Regions from separate parts of the Neptunomonas sp. XY-337 genome, predicted to be linked through region 1. Evidence: predicted binding sites of a transcription regulator. Region 1 holds the regulator's gene; the other holds the start of a gene.

Region 1 (8,060 bases):
CTGTGTATAAAGCAGTGGTTGGTTGCTCGTATGAGAGAAAAAATAACGCGAAATTGTATCACTGCACTGGTTAAACAGGAACTCTGGCGGCATAAAGATACAAAATAACCCTCCTCTCATGACGACTTGCTCCGTTAGGACCACAAAGCGCCGATATAAATTCCAATTTAAGTTAGAATCAATACAGAGCTTTTTCAAAAGCCCATCTATCATGTGCCATTATCAGCGTGTTCAAACTACGGGCAATACGCGACTTGCTTCGAAATTTCGATCTGATTTAATAGGCGCCTTTCATCATTGGAACTCTTCATCACCATGCAACTTTCCTCGTTTCCCCTGTTGATGCCGGCCATATCGATACTGATCGGGCTTGTGATACTCGTCTGGAGTGCCGACCGCTTTGTGGCGGGTGCAGCAGCGACGGCAAAAAACTCCGGTATGTCCCCTCTGCTGATCGGCCTCACCATTGTATCTTTTGGCACATCCGCGCCAGAAATTATCGTATCGCTGATGGCCTCAGTTAATGGCGCAGGCAGCCTAGCCGTTGGCAATGCATTAGGATCAAATATTGCGAATATCGGCCTAGTGTTGGGTATTACAGCATTGATTGCGCCGTTACCTGTTAAGTCAGCAGTGCTGCGAAAAGAGATTCCACTCCTGCTAGTAATCACTTTACTAGCAGGCTATACCCTTTACGATCTGCACCTATCTCTTGTGGATGGCATTCTACTTGCCATAGCGCTTGTGGTTGCTCTGTACCTATTTAACCAATTTCAAAAAGGTGGGACGGCAGAAGACCAAATCGCTGATGACTCAGAAGATATACCTGATATGAGTATGGCTAAATCATTGTTTTGGCTCTTTTTCGGCCTTGCTCTATTGGTTATCAGCTCGCGAATGCTAGTGTGGGGTGCCGTTGAAGTCGCAACCGCGTTTGGCGTATCAGAGCTTGTTATCGGGCTAACTATTGTCGCTATTGGTACCAGCCTACCTGAGCTCGCGGCATCCGTGGCGAGCGCTCTGAAGAACCACCATGATATCGCTTTAGGCAACGTCGTCGGCTCGAATATTTTTAACCTTGCAGCGGTAATGGCCATACCTGGCTTTATTGAACCTATTTCTATTGAAGCGATCGCATTTAATCGGGACTATATGATGATGCTTGGTATCACGATAGCCCTGCTTATCTTCTGTATTATCCAGCGCCCTCCGCGCGTTAGCCGATGGGAGGGGGGATTGCTTACCGTCGCCTATGGAGGCTATATGTATACCTTATACTCTGCGTCGTTATAGGGTTTAAAAGATGACTATGAGCACAACAAAATCGTTTTTAACTTCCGCCCGACGCACGATAGAGCTAGAGGCGGAAGCGGTCAGCAACCTTATCAACTGCCTAGATACGCACTTCGAGCAAGCGTGCGCTGCTATGTTGAACTGCAAGGGCCGAATTATCGTTACGGGCATGGGCAAGTCTGGCCATATCGGTAACAAAATTGCCGCAACGCTCGCCAGCACGGGCACGCCGGCCTTTTTCGTTCACCCGGGTGAAGCTAGCCACGGGGATATGGGAATGTTCACGGCTGATGATGTTGTCATCGCCCTCTCCAATTCAGGGGAGACCAGCGAGATTTTGACGCTACTCCCGCTTTTTAAGCGGATCGCAACGCCACTTATAAGTATCACAGCAAACCCAACGTCAACTTTATCCACGGAAGCTGACTTTAATCTTGATATTGGTGTTGATACTGAAGCCTGCCCACTAGGGCTTGCCCCCACATCCAGCACGACGGCGCAGCTTGTAATAGGCGATGCACTCGCCATCGCTCTGCTCGAAGCAAAAGGCTTTAGTGCTGAAGATTTTGCGTTCTCGCACCCAGGTGGAAGTCTTGGCAGAAAGCTGCTTTTGAAGGTAAAAAACGTTATGCATGGCGGCGACGAAGTCCCCAAAGTGACCGTTGGTACGCCGGTCAACAAAGCGCTGATTGAAGTATCAGAAAAACAACTAGGTATGACGACGGTTGTCGACAGCTCCGGAGCGCTTGTCGGCATCTTCACTGATGGTGATCTGCGTCGTACGCTGGATCAAAGCGTGGATCTAAAATCGACAATGATCGAGAGCGTTATGACGCACCAATGCACCACTGTTTCTGGCGAACTACTCGCAGCTGAAGCACTGCAGATAATGCAGTCGAAAAAAATTAATGCCCTTATTGTCTGCGATGAACAGCAAAAGCCCATTGGGGCTTTAAACATGCACGACATGCTGAAAGCCGGAGTAATCTAATGCAACGCGTGACTCATCCTGCCCTGCGCCAACGCGCCGCTGGCGTAACATTAGCGGTATTTGATGTGGACGGCATCATGACAGATGGCGGCCTACACTTTTTGCCAGATGGCAAAGAGGTCAAAATGTTCAACACGCTCGATGGCTTAGGTATCAAGATGCTACAAAAAGCAGGCATTGAGACCGCCATCATTACTGGTCGAAAGTCCACTCAAGTTGAACTACGCGCTAAGTCGCTTGGCATAACCTACCTCTATCAAGGCAGAGAAGACAAGTTAGTGGCGCTTGAAAGCCTGTGGCAAGAAACGAGCCATACTGCTCAGACGACAGCATACATTGGCGATGACTTACCCGATCTATCGGCCATTCGCGCAGCTGCGTTTGGTGTGACGGTGCCGAATGGGCATCACTTTGTTAAAGACCACGCTGACTGGTGCACAACACGTACCGGCGGCTTTGGCGCTGCACGCGAGTTTTGTGAAGCCATCCTAGAGGCACAGGGCAAACTCGATGCACTTTACGAGGAATTCCTTTAAGTGCTCAGCTCAACGCGTAACCGAATACAGCTGATTGCAGCCGTCGCGCTGCTAACTCCCCTCTTTCTCTACTGGGCATTTAGTGACTCAGACCAAAAGAGCGATCAAGCGGCGACCGTTGTTTCTTCCGGTGTGGACTATTTTATGCGTGACACCACGGCGCGCGAATTTGGCACCGACGGGCGGCTTGTTCAGCGGTTACACGCAACTTCTCTTGAGCACTACCCAAAGCAGCTGCAAGCCCAGCTGGCAAAGCCAGAGATCACGGTTTTCAAAGCGAATGCAAAGATTAGCGCCCAGAGCGAAAAGGGGACGTTATTCGATAACGAAGATAAGCTGCTGCTTGAAGAGGCCGTAACAGTAACGCATAATCCTGCGGACAACGACAGTACACAGCTAGATACCTCTCGCCTGACCTTACACCATAAGCGCGGTATCGCAGAGACCTCTGCGCCTGTCACCTTTCGCTCGGGCCAAAGCATTACTACAGCAACAGGCATGACTGTCGATTACAATACGCAAATTTCCGAGCTACATTCAAACGTAGAAGGTACATTTCATGTTGATAAAAAATAGCGTGGCACTTGTCATCATCGGTTTGCTGCTCACCCAGCAGAGCGTCGCGCTACCAACAGACCGTGATCAACCGATTCATATCAGTGCAGATAGCGCGCAAATGAATGAGCAGAGCGGCACCACAATCTACACAGGCAATGTGGTGATGAAGCAAGGTTCCATGGAGATTCACGCTGCCCGCGTTGAGCTGTTTCGCAAAGATGGGGACGTGAGTCGCATCGTTGCCACCGGAAAACCTGCTAACTTTCGTCAGCAGCCAACACAGGATAAGCCCATCACAGATGCCTTTGGCAACAGCATGGTTTACGAGATAGCGAAGCAAACCGTTACGATCAAAGGGCAAGCACGCGTGGAACAAGCACGTGACAACTTCACCGGCGAGCGGATTGTGTATCAGATGGATAAAGCTGTCGTAAACGCCTATGGCGGCAGCGGTAAGGTTCAGATGGTGATTCAGCCCAAAGGAAAGCAGTAGCGGATGACTAAACAACTCGAAGCGCTGCATCTTGCCAAATCATATAAAAAGCGCCGTGTCGTTATCGATGTATCACTCAACGTAGCAAGCGGCGAAATCGTGGGCTTACTGGGCCCCAACGGGGCTGGTAAAACCACCTGTTTTTACATGATCGTGGGCTTAATTGGTGCCGATAACGGCGCTATTCGTATCGATAACGACGATGTCACAGCGATGCCCATGCACGAGCGCGCACGTCGCGGTGTCGGTTACCTCCCTCAAGAAGCGTCAATATTTCGCAAGCTTAGCGTTCACGACAACCTGATGGGCATTCTCGAGATGCGTCCTGAACTGTCAGCTGCGCAACGGCGTGAAAAGCTCGAGAGCCTTTTAGAAGAGTTCCATATAAGTCATCTGCGCGATAGCCTAGGGATGGCACTATCTGGTGGCGAACGTCGACGTGTCGAAATAGCCAGAGCGCTCGCCTCAGAGCCAAGTTTTATATTGCTAGACGAGCCCTTCGCTGGCGTCGACCCTATCTCTGTGAACGATATCAAGCAGACAATTAAACACCTGCAATCCAGAGGCATCGGCGTACTCATTACCGATCACAATGTACGAGAAACATTGGATATCTGCGAAAAGGCCTATATTGTTAGTGAAGGAGTGATTCTTGCTCACGGTTCACCGCAAGACATTCTCGCCAACGAACAGGTAAAAGCTGCTTACCTTGGGGATACCTTTAGACTCTAAGTGACGATCTTGCTGTTTCGGAGTAGTTCTACAAAATTATGAAGCAATCTTTACAGCTTAAAATGGGGCAACATCTCACGATGACCCCCCAGTTGCAGCAAGCGATCAAACTGCTACAACTATCAACCCTGGACCTACAGCACGAAATCCAAGAAGCATTGGAGAGTAATCCGATGCTAGAAACAGGCGAAGAAAGCGACGCCTCAGCGGCAGAAACAGAATCTAAAGAGCTCACCACCCCCAGTGAAGATGCGACCACTCAAGCAACAGCAGAAGCTAGCGCCAAGAGTGAAGACGCTGAACCTGCCTTTGAGGAGGAGTGGAGCAACGATATTCCTGAGGAGCTGGCCACCGATTCATCGTGGGACGACACTTATCAAATAAGCAGCGGTTCCAGCAGCGCGGCTAGTCGTGACGATGATTTCATGGAGTCTAACGACACCTCCGAAGAGACGTTACAAGATCATTTGGAATGGCAACTCAACCTGACACCAATGAGCCAAACGGATGTCGCGATTGCCGAAGTCATCATTGATGGTATCGATAGCGCTGGTTATCTGCGCGTCTCCACCGAAGATATTTTAGAGCATCTACAAAAAGCGCAACCCGAGCAATTTGCGGAAAGTGAACTCGATGAAGTTGAGGCAGTACTCAAACGCATTCAACAGTTTGATCCTCCCGGTGTTGCAGCAAGGGATTTGGGCGAGTGCCTTGCCATTCAATTGGAGCAATTACCAGAAAAGCCGCCTCTTTTGGCTCAAGCACTAACGCTATGCCGCCAGTATATACACCTACTGGGGACGCATGATTATCGCCAGTTAATGCGTCGTTTGCGCTTGAAAGAGCCACAATTACAAGCCGTAGTCACGCTTATTCAGTCACTCAACCCTCAGCCGGGGGCTTATATCTCCAATACTGCCGCTGAATACGTGATACCCGACGTCTTTGTGGAAAAAGTAAAAGGTGAGTGGACGGTACGGCTCAATAACGATGCCTCGCCGACACTGAAAATCAACACCGAGTACGCAAGCCTTATCAAGCGCGCCGATAGCAGCGCCGATAACACGTATCTCAAGAATCATCTTCAGGAAGCACGTTGGTTTATTAAAAGCCTGCAAAGCCGCAATGAAACCATGCTAAAAGTCTCGCAGCAGATTGTTGAGCGGCAGCTGGACTTTTTCGAGCACGGCGAAGAGGCAATGAAGCCTATGGTGTTGCACGATATTGCCGAAGCGGTCGAGATGCACGAGTCAACCATCTCCCGAGTAACAACCCAAAAGTATATGCATACTCCACGGGGCATTTTTGAGTTGAAATACTTCTTCTCAAGCCACGTGAATACCAGTGACGGAGGTGCAGCCTCCTCTACAGCCATTCGTGCTGTCATCAAAAAGCTAATTGCAGCTGAAAACCCAGCCAAACCTCTAAGCGACAACAAGATTGCCAAACTTCTGGATGAAGAAGGTATTCAAGTAGCGCGCCGAACGATCGCAAAATATAGAGAAGCGATGGGAATCGCGCCTTCTAATGAGCGAAAGCGTTTGGTTTAATGAGTTCTGTTAACAGCACATCTGCTGTTGTGTAAAGGAGATAGCTATGCAAATTAACATTACAGGTCATCACGTAGAACTTACTGAAGCACTGTCTGAGTATGTTCATACAAAGTTTGAAAAATTGGAGCGCCATTTTGATAACATCACCAACGTACAGGTGACCCTGAGTGTCGATAAGCAGAGCCAAAAGGCCGAAGCGAATATGCACGTTGCTGGCGGTGAAATTTTTGCTGCGAATGAGCACGAAGATATGTATGCTGCGCTGGATGGTTTAACGGACAAACTTGACCGTCAAATCATTAAGCACAAAGAAAAAATGAAAAGTCACAAATAACGAATAGATCTGCCTAACATGTCAATTTTATCCCTGCTGTCATCTGATCGAGTCTTTAACAACTTAGAGGGTGGCAGCAAAAAAAGGACGCTTGAGATTATCAGCGAGCATCTCGCCCAATCGCACAGCGACCTAGCTGAAGAAGCAGTATTTTCAGGATTAATTAACAGGGAAAGGTTAGGCAGTACCGGCATCGGCGATGGGGTAGCGATACCCCACTGCCGTTTCCCCGGTCTGCAAGAAGCCGTCGGTGTGTTCGTCCGCTTAGCAACTCCGGTGGACTTTGATGCGATTGACAACCGCCCAGTGGACCTGATGTTTTTTTTGTTGGTTCCCGAGGATGCGTGTGATCAGCACCTTGCCACCCTTGGCGCACTCGCCGAAGCGTTCAGCAAAGAGGATAATCGTAACAAAATGCGCAGCGCCGCAAGCGATTCGGAATTGATGCAGATTTTGGAGTCCACCTTCAACTAATTGAGCAAAGACCATGAAACTGGTAATCATCAGTGGCCGCTCAGGCTCAGGAAAAAGTACCGCATTACAGGCACTAGAAGATGTTGGTTTTTATTGCATTGACAACCTTCCAGCCAAGTTACTCCCGGAACTGATCTCTCACATCACTGATGATGATGCTCAACTCAAGCGGGTTGCCGTCTGTATCGACGCCCGTAACCTGTCCAGCAACCTAGAAAAACTGCCCGATATCTGGCATCAAGTTAAGCGTAATAACGAGATCAGTGTTGAGATGGTCTACCTTGACGCCTCTCACGAAACACTCCTACGTCGATACAGCTCAACGCGCCGCCGCCATCCGCTGGCTGACCGTGTTGATAACTTATCAGATGCAATCAATTTTGAGCACAACCTGCTCTCCCCAATAGCCGATTTGGCAGATATACGTGTTGATACAACGCGTCTATCGCTATACGAACTCAGAGACACTGTTAAGCTGCGCGTTGCGCAACGTAAAGATCAGGCGCTCTCATTACAATTTGAATCCTTCGGTTTCAAGCATGGCGTCCCTATGGATGTAGACGTTGTTTATGATATGCGTATTCTGCCGAACCCTTATTGGGTGCCAGAGCTTCGCCAACACACGGGTCGCGATAAGCCAGTACAACTGTTTTTACAAGACTCCGACGACGTTAACGCTATGATTGACGATATCAAAGCTTATCTCGAGAAGTGGCTGCCTAGCTTTACCCAAAACAACCGCTCTTACGTTACTATTGGGATCGGCTGTACCGGCGGGCAGCACCGGTCCGTCTACGTTGCAGAGCAACTCTATAGCCACTTCAGTGGCATAATGGATAATGTCAGCATTCGTCACCGCGAACTCAACTAAGTGACGACAACCCAAAGAGGAACTTCGGTTGGTTGAAAAACAGATTACGATTATCAATAAACTCGGTCTTCACGCACGCGCGGCAGCCAAACTGATCAATACCACATCGCGTTTTTCTGCTGATATCCGCCTCAATAAAGACGGTAGAGAGGTCGACGGTAAAAGCATCATGGCCGTTATGATGTTAGCAGCAAGCAAAGGCACCACGTTGCTCGTCAGCGCCGA
Region 2 (8,060 bases), on a different contig from region 1:
TCTGGCCAGTTGGGTCTGTTCGCTAACGGCTACTGGGATAACCCCGCCTATAAAATGCCCCCGGCGGCGGATTTGATGGCGGTAGCGCACTACTTGGAAGCACTGGATTTCCAGAAAGAGATTGTCAAAATCCATGCGATCTTCGGAGGTAAGAACCCGCACCCGAACTATATGGTGGGCGGTATGCCGTGTGCGATCAATCTTGACGATACGGGAGCGTCTGGTGCGCCGGTGAACATGGTAACGCTGAACTTTGTGTTAGAGCGTATCCGTGAAGCGCAAGCCTTCACTAAGAATGTTTATCTGCCAGATGTGATGGCCATTGCAAGCATCTACAAAGACTGGCTATACGGGGGTGGCTTGGCTGCTGAAAACCTCCTCTCTTATGGTACCTACACTAAAGTGCCTTACGATAAGTCCACCGACCTATTGCCCGCTGGTGCAATCATTGGGGGTAACTGGGATGAGATCCACCCAGTGGATGTGCGCGACCCAGAGCAGGTGCAAGAGTTTGTCGATCACTCCTGGTATCGCTATGAAGAGGGCAAAACCGGCCTGCACCCATGGGACGGTGAAACATCGCCAAGCTTTGAGCTGGGGCCAAACACGGTCGGTACCAAAACCGATATCAAAGAGCTGGATGAATCTGCTAAATACAGCTGGATTAAAGCGCCACGCTGGCGTGGACATGCGATGGAGGTGGGGCCGTTGCCACGCTACATCATCGCGTATGCATCTGGCCGTGAGTATGTAAAAGAGCAGGTTGATCGTTCATTGGCGAGCTTCAACCAAGCTACGGGTCATGAGCTGACCCTGAAGCAGTTCCTGCCCTCGACATTGGGCCGTACACTGGCCCGCGCACTCGAGTGTGAGCTTTGCGCTGACTCCATGTTGGATGATTGGCACCAGTTGGTGGGTAACATCAAAGCCGGTGATACCTCAACAGCGAACGTCGAAAAGTGGGATCCTGCGAACTGGCCGAAAGAGGCGAAGGGTGTGGGCATCAACGAAGCTCCACGTGGCGCACTGGGCCACTGGATCAAGATCAAAGATGGCAAGATCGAGAACTATCAGGCGGTGGTGCCAACTACGTGGAATGGTTCGCCTCGTGATAGCCAAGGCAACATCGGTGCCTTCGAAGCCTCGCTGCTCAATACGCCGATGGAGCGCCCTGATGAGCCGGTCGAGATTCTACGTACTTTGCACAGCTTCGATCCATGCCTTGCGTGCTCAACACACGTCATGTCTGAGGATGGCCAAGAGCTAACCAAAGTGAAAATTCGCTAACCCGTTGGGCGCGCGTTAAAGGCGTGCGCCTCGCTATTCAGAGGATATCGTTATGCATGATTCTGCAGAGCAAACAACGGCAGAGCACGATAAGCCGATTACGCGCCGGCAAACGGCAGTGTATGTGTATGAAGCACCGGTTCGCTTGTGGCATTGGGTGACCGTACTTTCGGTGATCACGCTAGGCATTACCGGCTACTTTATCGGGGTGCCGCTGCCCACCATGCCGGGCGAAGCTATAGACAACTACCTGATGGGCTACATTCGTTTTGCGCACTTTACCGCTGGGTATATCGTTGCAATCGCGTTTATTGGCCGCATCTATTGGGCGCTGGTGGGCAATAGCCATGCCCGTGAGCTATTTTGTCCGCCCCTGTTTCGCAAGCGCTTTTGGCAAGAAGTTGGGCACGAGCTACGTTGGTACTTCTTCCTTGAGAAAACACCAAAGAAATATATCGGCCATAACCCTTTGGCGCAGCTGGCGATGTTCTTCTTCTTTGTGTTAGGTATGACCTTTATGATCATTACCGGCTTTGCGCTCTATGGCGAAGGGTTAGGACAGGGGAGTTGGGCAGATATCGCGTTTGGTTGGGTGATTCCGCTCTTCGGCCAAAGCCAAGACGTACATACATGGCACCGATTAGGCATGTGGTTCTTAATTGTCTTTGTGATGACCCATGTTTATGTGGCGATTCGCGAAGATATTATGTCGCGCCAATCGTTAATCTCGACGATGGTTGGTGGCTGGCGAATGTTTAAAGACGATCGCCCCGACTGATCGGTATAGCGAAAAGAGCCTGATATTCAGGCTCTTTTTATGAGTATCAAGGAGAGGCTTTGTGAACACACTCACGGCTGAGTTGAACCAACTACGCTGGCAACATCATGGCCGTAAACCAGAGCATCCGGGGCTATTCTTGCAGCGCTGCTACTTAACCCCGTTGGGGATCTCCCAATCAGAACTCGCCCGTGATCTGCACATCTCCCGCCGCCGCGTTAACGAAATTGTCAACGGCCAACGCGCAATCAGTGCGCAAACTGCACTACTGCTGGCACAGCGTTTTCAAACCACGCCAATGTTCTGGCTTGAAAAGCAGCAACTGTGGGAGTTGTATATAGCGTCACATGGTGTGCGCTAACGCTATTAGCACACCGAACGTACAGACAATAGGAGCGTTATTTAAAATTACAGAGAGGCTTCGTTTCTAGTTCTCTAAGTAAGCTAAGTTACTGAAACTGACTACTCAATCTGTGTTTTAATTTCTTAGCTGCTGCAACCGGCATAACTTGGCTAATGAGAAATACCGACAGCGCCATGTAGGCAACGCCCAGTGAGAATAGAGCGATAAGGTGAGTGATCGTTATGGTATTTGAAGGAAAGGTTAAATTAACCTGTGTTGGCAGTATCATTAATACAAGTCCCGCGACAGAAAGAAGAATTCCAACAAGCAGGTTAAACCAGAAATTAACGCTATCGAGTTTCGATATTGTTACTTCAATTTCCCCTTCTTTTAGACTTAAGTGAGGCAGCGCCCTTTTAAAGTACTTAAATGGTAGCTCTCCTTCCATCGATCGATGCAATAAGATCATCGCTTCCCTGAGCTCTCTTTCCGCACCGATGCCGGTAGCAACTTTAAACTGTTCATTGGCAAGCTCTTCAATCAAGTATTCTTTAGTGACTCCTTTTGCAGATTGGCACTCAATCGCCTCCAGAAGCTTTCTTACTCTGGCTTTATTTCTGTTCTCAATGATTAGAATGATCTTCTCATAGTTAACTATTAAAGAGATCAGGATAATTAAAATCGTGAGAACAAATTCTCCATTTTTAAGGCTGTCGATAATCGTTTCTAAAGTTGCGCTCATTGTTAGGGCCTTCTATAAATGCTTTCCATGCTGCACGAGCTTATGTTGCTTGTTTAACTGGCGAGTTAACAGGTAAAAGTATCTATTCATCATCAAAGCATCAAGGTGATAGGATTTGCGATCTTTTTAAGGCATGTATTTTTAATCCCCCTAGCTTTACACAAAAATTAGCGTTACCTTCGGCGTTTTCTTTTAAGCGAAGTGATATTGATGTCTAAACAGCCCGCCACTGAGCAGATCGCAGAAACCGCCCAGCAGATGTTAGAGGGCTCCTTGCACTACCTTGTGGGTGCCTATCGGATAGCGATGCTACGAGAGGAGGTAGGTGCTTACACGAATGACCCGGATTTTATGCCGTTTGTTGCGATTCTCTTGGAAATTGACAGCCTTAATTTATCACTCGCTCCTACACAGTGGTCGCAAACCTTTATTGCGGCGCATAGAGAGCAGCTTGACGAGTCTGTTGAATGGGCGAAGGCGATTTCGCTGCACCAGTGCCAATCGTTAGCGGTGCGCTTTGCATCGTAGCGTGTTGCACTTTTAGGGGTGGTAATTTTGTTTCCAGTAAAAGCGGAATAAATGAAAGAAATCTTTCCGTTTTTACGCTGATATCTTTTCTCGATTCTACCTGTCTTTTTGCTGTAACCCTTGTGGTTACAGAGTTTCTGCATCGTTCCTTTCGATTGGCACGTTATTTGTAACGTTAGGTGTTACAGCAACGGTTGGTTGTAACGGAAGGGTAAAGCGATGAGTGAAAAACGCGTTCTAATTTTGGGTATCGGTAACGTGCTATGGGCCGACGAAGGCTTTGGTGTGCGTTGTGTGGAGACCCTGAATCAACGCTACCGTTTTGGCGAGAACGTCAAACTCATGGATGGTGGCACGCAAGGTATCTACTTAGTTCAGCATGTGCAGCAAGCGGATGTACTCGTAGTGTTCGATGCGATCGACTATGGCCTTAAACCCGGAACACTGAAAGTGGTTCACGATGATGATGTCCCCAAGTTTATGGGTGCAAAGCAGATGAGCCTGCACCAGACCGGTTTCCAAGAGGTGCTGGCGATGTCCGAATTCACGGGTAGCTACCCCAGCAAGCTGATCTTGATCGGTTGTCAGCCGGTAGAGCTAGAAGATTTTGGTGGCAGTTTGCGCGATATCGTCAAGGCGCAAGTGGACCCTGCGCTGCAAATTGCACTCGATTACCTTGCTGACTTTGATGTTGCGCCGCTCTCAGCCAACGAGGCACCAGAGGCGCTATCGCCCTCGGAGCTGGCATTAAAGATCTATGAAGAGGGCCGCCCATCTGAGGAAGACGCTTGTCGCTTAGGTGATGTGCGCTTCATGACCACACAAGAGGGTAACAACTAGCATGTGCATCGGCATTCCTATGCAGATTCAAGCCGTTGATGAGCTCTCTGCACGTTGCACAGCAGATGCTACCGAGCAGCAGGTTGATCTATCACTGGTGGGCATACAGCCTGTGGGTACTTGGGTGCTGGTGTTTCTTGGCGCAGCGCGCGAAGTGATTAGCGCTGATCGTGCGCAGCAAGTGACGCAAGCGCTCGATGCAATGCAACAAGTTGCCCAAGGTAACACCGATGGATTAGATGCACTCTTTGCGGACCTAACCAATAGAGAACCAATGCTCCCCGAGCATCTGCGCAAAAAATAGAATAATTTCGAGCGGACACAACAGGTAGACGCCATGACCCAACACACCGAACCGAAACGTTTTCCGCTCATCGAGCGGCTAACCGATGAGCTAGGCTATGCCAAACTCACTGCCGACAACTTTAAGGCATTTGTTACGAGCCACGAATACAGCGTGCTCTTTTTCACAGAGTCGCCGCAACGCTTTCCAGAGAGCAACGATGTCGCAGTCATTCTGCCGGAACTTATCAAGGCCTTTCCCCAGTTAACACCTGCGGTGATTGATGCGAGCGCCGAAAAAGCCCTGCAGGGGCGTTACAACTTCCATGTTTGGCCTGCATTAGTGCTGCTTAAAGAAGGGCGCTACCTAGGTGCGATCACCAAGGTACAGGACTGGGCGGTCTACCATGCCGAGATCAACCGAATTCTCGCACTTGAACCGAGCCGTGACCCCGGTTTAGGTATCCCTGTGATGAGTCAAGCGCCTACCAGCGGCTGCAGTTAACCAAGGAGTTTACGATGCAAAACCCAGATATTCCTCTGCTTAACGTCAACGTACCTTTCGGCCCTGGTAGTCAAGAAGAGGGCGATATGGTGCTGGACTACATGCAGATGCCTTCTGAGATGCACACCTACGATATGCCGGTGCTGCCCGAAGCTGAAGCGGTGGCAGAGTGCCCGCAAACCGTTGCGATACTTGCGCGCTTACAAGAGATGCTTAGCCAATACAAAGTGGGTAACAAACCTTACGAAATGGTACTTAGCGAGCTGCCCGATAAAGACTTGGATATGCTCAACCAAATTTTGGGCGAAGGTGAAGTGGCCGCGGTGGTTAGCGGCACGACGCAGGTGATGATCCAAGAAACGGTGATGGCGGGTGTGTGGCGTTTGCGCTACCAGAATGCCCAAGAAGACACCTTACGCGAGACACTCGAAGTGGCCGATGTGCCCGATATCGTGCGCAAGCTGGCATTTTTTAACAAACGTATCTTAACGGTGAACATTGATGAGCGCCCAGCGAGTGTCTTGAATGCGCCTTCGGTGATGGTTGAGATCGCCGAAAAGTCCCGCTTATTTGAGGTCGGTGAGCTAGAGAGCGCCCATGTGATCAATCTCTCGTTGTTGCCCTTCTCGCCAGAGGATCATCAGTATCTTAACGATGCCATTGGCGTTGGCGCGGTGACGATCTTATCCCGTGGTTATGGTAACTGCCGTATCAGCTCCACTCAAATCAATGGCTTATGGCGTGTACAGTACTTTAATAGTACCGACCAGCTCATTCTGGACACGCTGGAGATTACCGATATTCCGCAAGTTGCATGTGCCGCTCAAGAGGATGTCGAAGACTCCACCGAGCGCCTACATGAAATCCGCACAGTGCTGACCTAAGGAGCACCACCATGCAAGAACACACGCAGTTTGAGGGTAGTTTTTTAGGCGATGCTAGCCGGATTGGCGATGATGCTGTTTTAGAGTGCAAGATCTGCTGGTACCAATACCATCCTGAACAGGGCGATGGGGTTTGGCAGATTCCCGCAGGAACGCCCTTCAGCCAGCTTCCCGAGTTCTGGCGTTGCCCAGAATGCGATGGCGAGAAAGACCAATTCATGGTTGTAGATAGCTAATATGCAGAGCTTGGTGGCGTTAACGGCATTTTATCAGCAGGCGGATCTGGGGATGCGAGATCTGCCCATCTACAATGCCGCTTTACAGATTGAAGCCACGCAAGCGCGCAGCTACGGCGATGACGAGCTAGCCGTGGTGGTAACGCCATGGTTTATGAATCTGGTTATCTTTAGCGACGATGATACGCATTGTCGCCAGCAGGGCGCTAAGCGAACGGTTGAGCTACCTTCGGGCCGCTACGAGTTTACCCAATGCTGGGAAGCGTCGGTGGGCGGGTTTGCAACCTGTGCGCTGTTCTCGCCGGTATTAGAGTTTGAGTCCCAACAGGACGTGATGGCGGTGGCCAATGCAGCGCTGGATGCGGTGTTTGATACTCAATACACCGAAACCACCGAGTGGCAACAAGCCCGTGATGCGCAAGTAAAACCGGCCGAGCCGAGCAAGCTAGATCGGCGTGGGTTTATCACCGCTGGTCTAGCAAAGCAGCAGGTTACGCGATGAGCCTTGTAAACCTTGCGGGCGCGATACATATCGATGTTACCCATCAGGCAGGTAAGATCAGCACGATCGGTATTCGTTCTAGCCGCCCGCAGCAGATCGGTAAGATGCTGATTGGACGCAGCGCTGGCGAAGTGGCCGCGGTGCTGCCCGCACTGTTTTCCTTATGCAGTGATGCTCACCGTGTGGCGAGCATTCGTGCCTTTGAACTTGCGCAGGTGGCCTCTGCAGATCACCAAACAGAAGCGCTGCGTACGTTGCTGGTGGATATTGAGGCAGCCCGAGAGCGCCTACTAAGGGTTATCTCCCTTACTGGTGTTGGAATCTCTCCTGCTGAGGTGATGCGTTGGCAGCAAACAGCAAGGCAACATGTATGGCGTGCGATTGAGCACGACAACGCACTGACAAGTGAGCAAAAAGAGCAGATCTTTAACGACTATACTGACTTAGTTATACCGTTATCTATAGAGATGGCATCTGATCAGTGCCCGTGGGAAAGCCCCGGTGTTGTCGGCAAATTTATCGCAACAATAGCTAAACAGTTCGGTGAGGTAACGCTAGGTAATGCGCCGCGTCCGTTGCTGCAACTTGATGATGAGCTACTCAATTCGTTGTCAATTAACGATAATTTTACGCAAGCCCCTGAGTTCGTCCATCAATGCCGCGAAGCTGGCGTCTGGCCGCAAATGTGCAATAGCAGTAGTGTTGCTGCGCTTCAAGCGCAGGGCGCTCACCCGTTAATATTGCGGATTATGTCGCTGTTACACGCAGCCATTGACTGGCCAACTCACAACAATCAAATAGGGCATCAATTTGTTGAAGGGGCCGCGGTGGGGCTCGCACATGCGTCCCGCGGTTTGTTACTGCACCATTTGGTGCAGGATGAGGGCCAAGTGGTGCAGTATCGTGTGGTATCGCCCACCGAGTGGAACTTCCATCCCCATGGTGTTGTGAGCCAATTACTAAGCGGTGTAGTGGTGGCAGCGGACAAGGTACAAGCGTTAGTGGAGCTTGTGGTTGCTTGCGTTGATCCATGTGTACATAGCGAGATAGAGATCAATTATGCATGAGATGTCGATCGCCGAGGGAATCGTGCAGGTTCTTGAAAATGAGGCGGCACAGCAGAACTATCAGCG

What was found. Region 1 encodes sigma-54, which starts transcription at its own class of promoters, with help from an activator protein. Its sites were predicted from a motif close to TGGCACNNNNNTTGCTNT; they were not measured.
Positions count from the first base shown of each region.
Region 2: the regulator sigma-54 is predicted to act here: its motif matches at 3,835-3,852, upstream of E4L36_RS01305 (HyaD/HybD family hydrogenase maturation endopeptidase).

Region 1 is NZ_SPLL01000002.1:174,285-182,344, reverse strand. It holds gene E4L36_RS04480 (calcium/sodium antiporter) at 316-1,293, shown strand; gene E4L36_RS04475 (KpsF/GutQ family sugar-phosphate isomerase) at 1,310-2,284, shown strand; gene E4L36_RS04470 (HAD hydrolase family protein) at 2,284-2,820, shown strand; gene lptC (LPS export ABC transporter periplasmic protein LptC) at 2,821-3,396, shown strand; gene lptA (lipopolysaccharide transport periplasmic protein LptA) at 3,380-3,871, shown strand; gene lptB (LPS export ABC transporter ATP-binding protein) at 3,875-4,603, shown strand; gene E4L36_RS04450 (RNA polymerase factor sigma-54) at 4,642-6,153, shown strand; gene hpf (ribosome hibernation promoting factor) at 6,200-6,490, shown strand; gene ptsN (PTS IIA-like nitrogen regulatory protein PtsN) at 6,509-6,964, shown strand; gene rapZ (RNase adapter RapZ) at 6,978-7,835, shown strand; gene E4L36_RS04430 (HPr family phosphocarrier protein) at 7,864-8,060, shown strand, end outside.
Region 2 is NZ_SPLL01000001.1:228,377-236,436, reverse strand. It holds gene E4L36_RS01330 (nickel-dependent hydrogenase large subunit) at 1-1,287, shown strand, start outside; gene cybH (Ni/Fe-hydrogenase, b-type cytochrome subunit) at 1,340-2,065, shown strand; gene E4L36_RS01320 (HigA family addiction module antitoxin) at 2,127-2,426, shown strand; gene E4L36_RS01315 (hypothetical protein) at 2,515-3,150, opposite strand; gene E4L36_RS01310 (DUF2489 domain-containing protein) at 3,361-3,678, shown strand; gene E4L36_RS01305 (HyaD/HybD family hydrogenase maturation endopeptidase) at 3,898-4,518, shown strand; gene hypC (HypC/HybG/HupF family hydrogenase formation chaperone) at 4,520-4,822, shown strand; gene E4L36_RS01295 (hypothetical protein) at 4,856-5,305, shown strand; gene E4L36_RS01290 (hydrogenase expression/formation protein) at 5,320-6,189, shown strand; gene E4L36_RS01285 (rubredoxin) at 6,201-6,425, shown strand; gene hybE ([NiFe]-hydrogenase assembly chaperone HybE) at 6,427-6,927, shown strand; gene E4L36_RS01275 (nickel-dependent hydrogenase large subunit) at 6,924-7,994, shown strand; gene hypA (hydrogenase maturation nickel metallochaperone HypA) at 7,987-8,060, shown strand, end outside.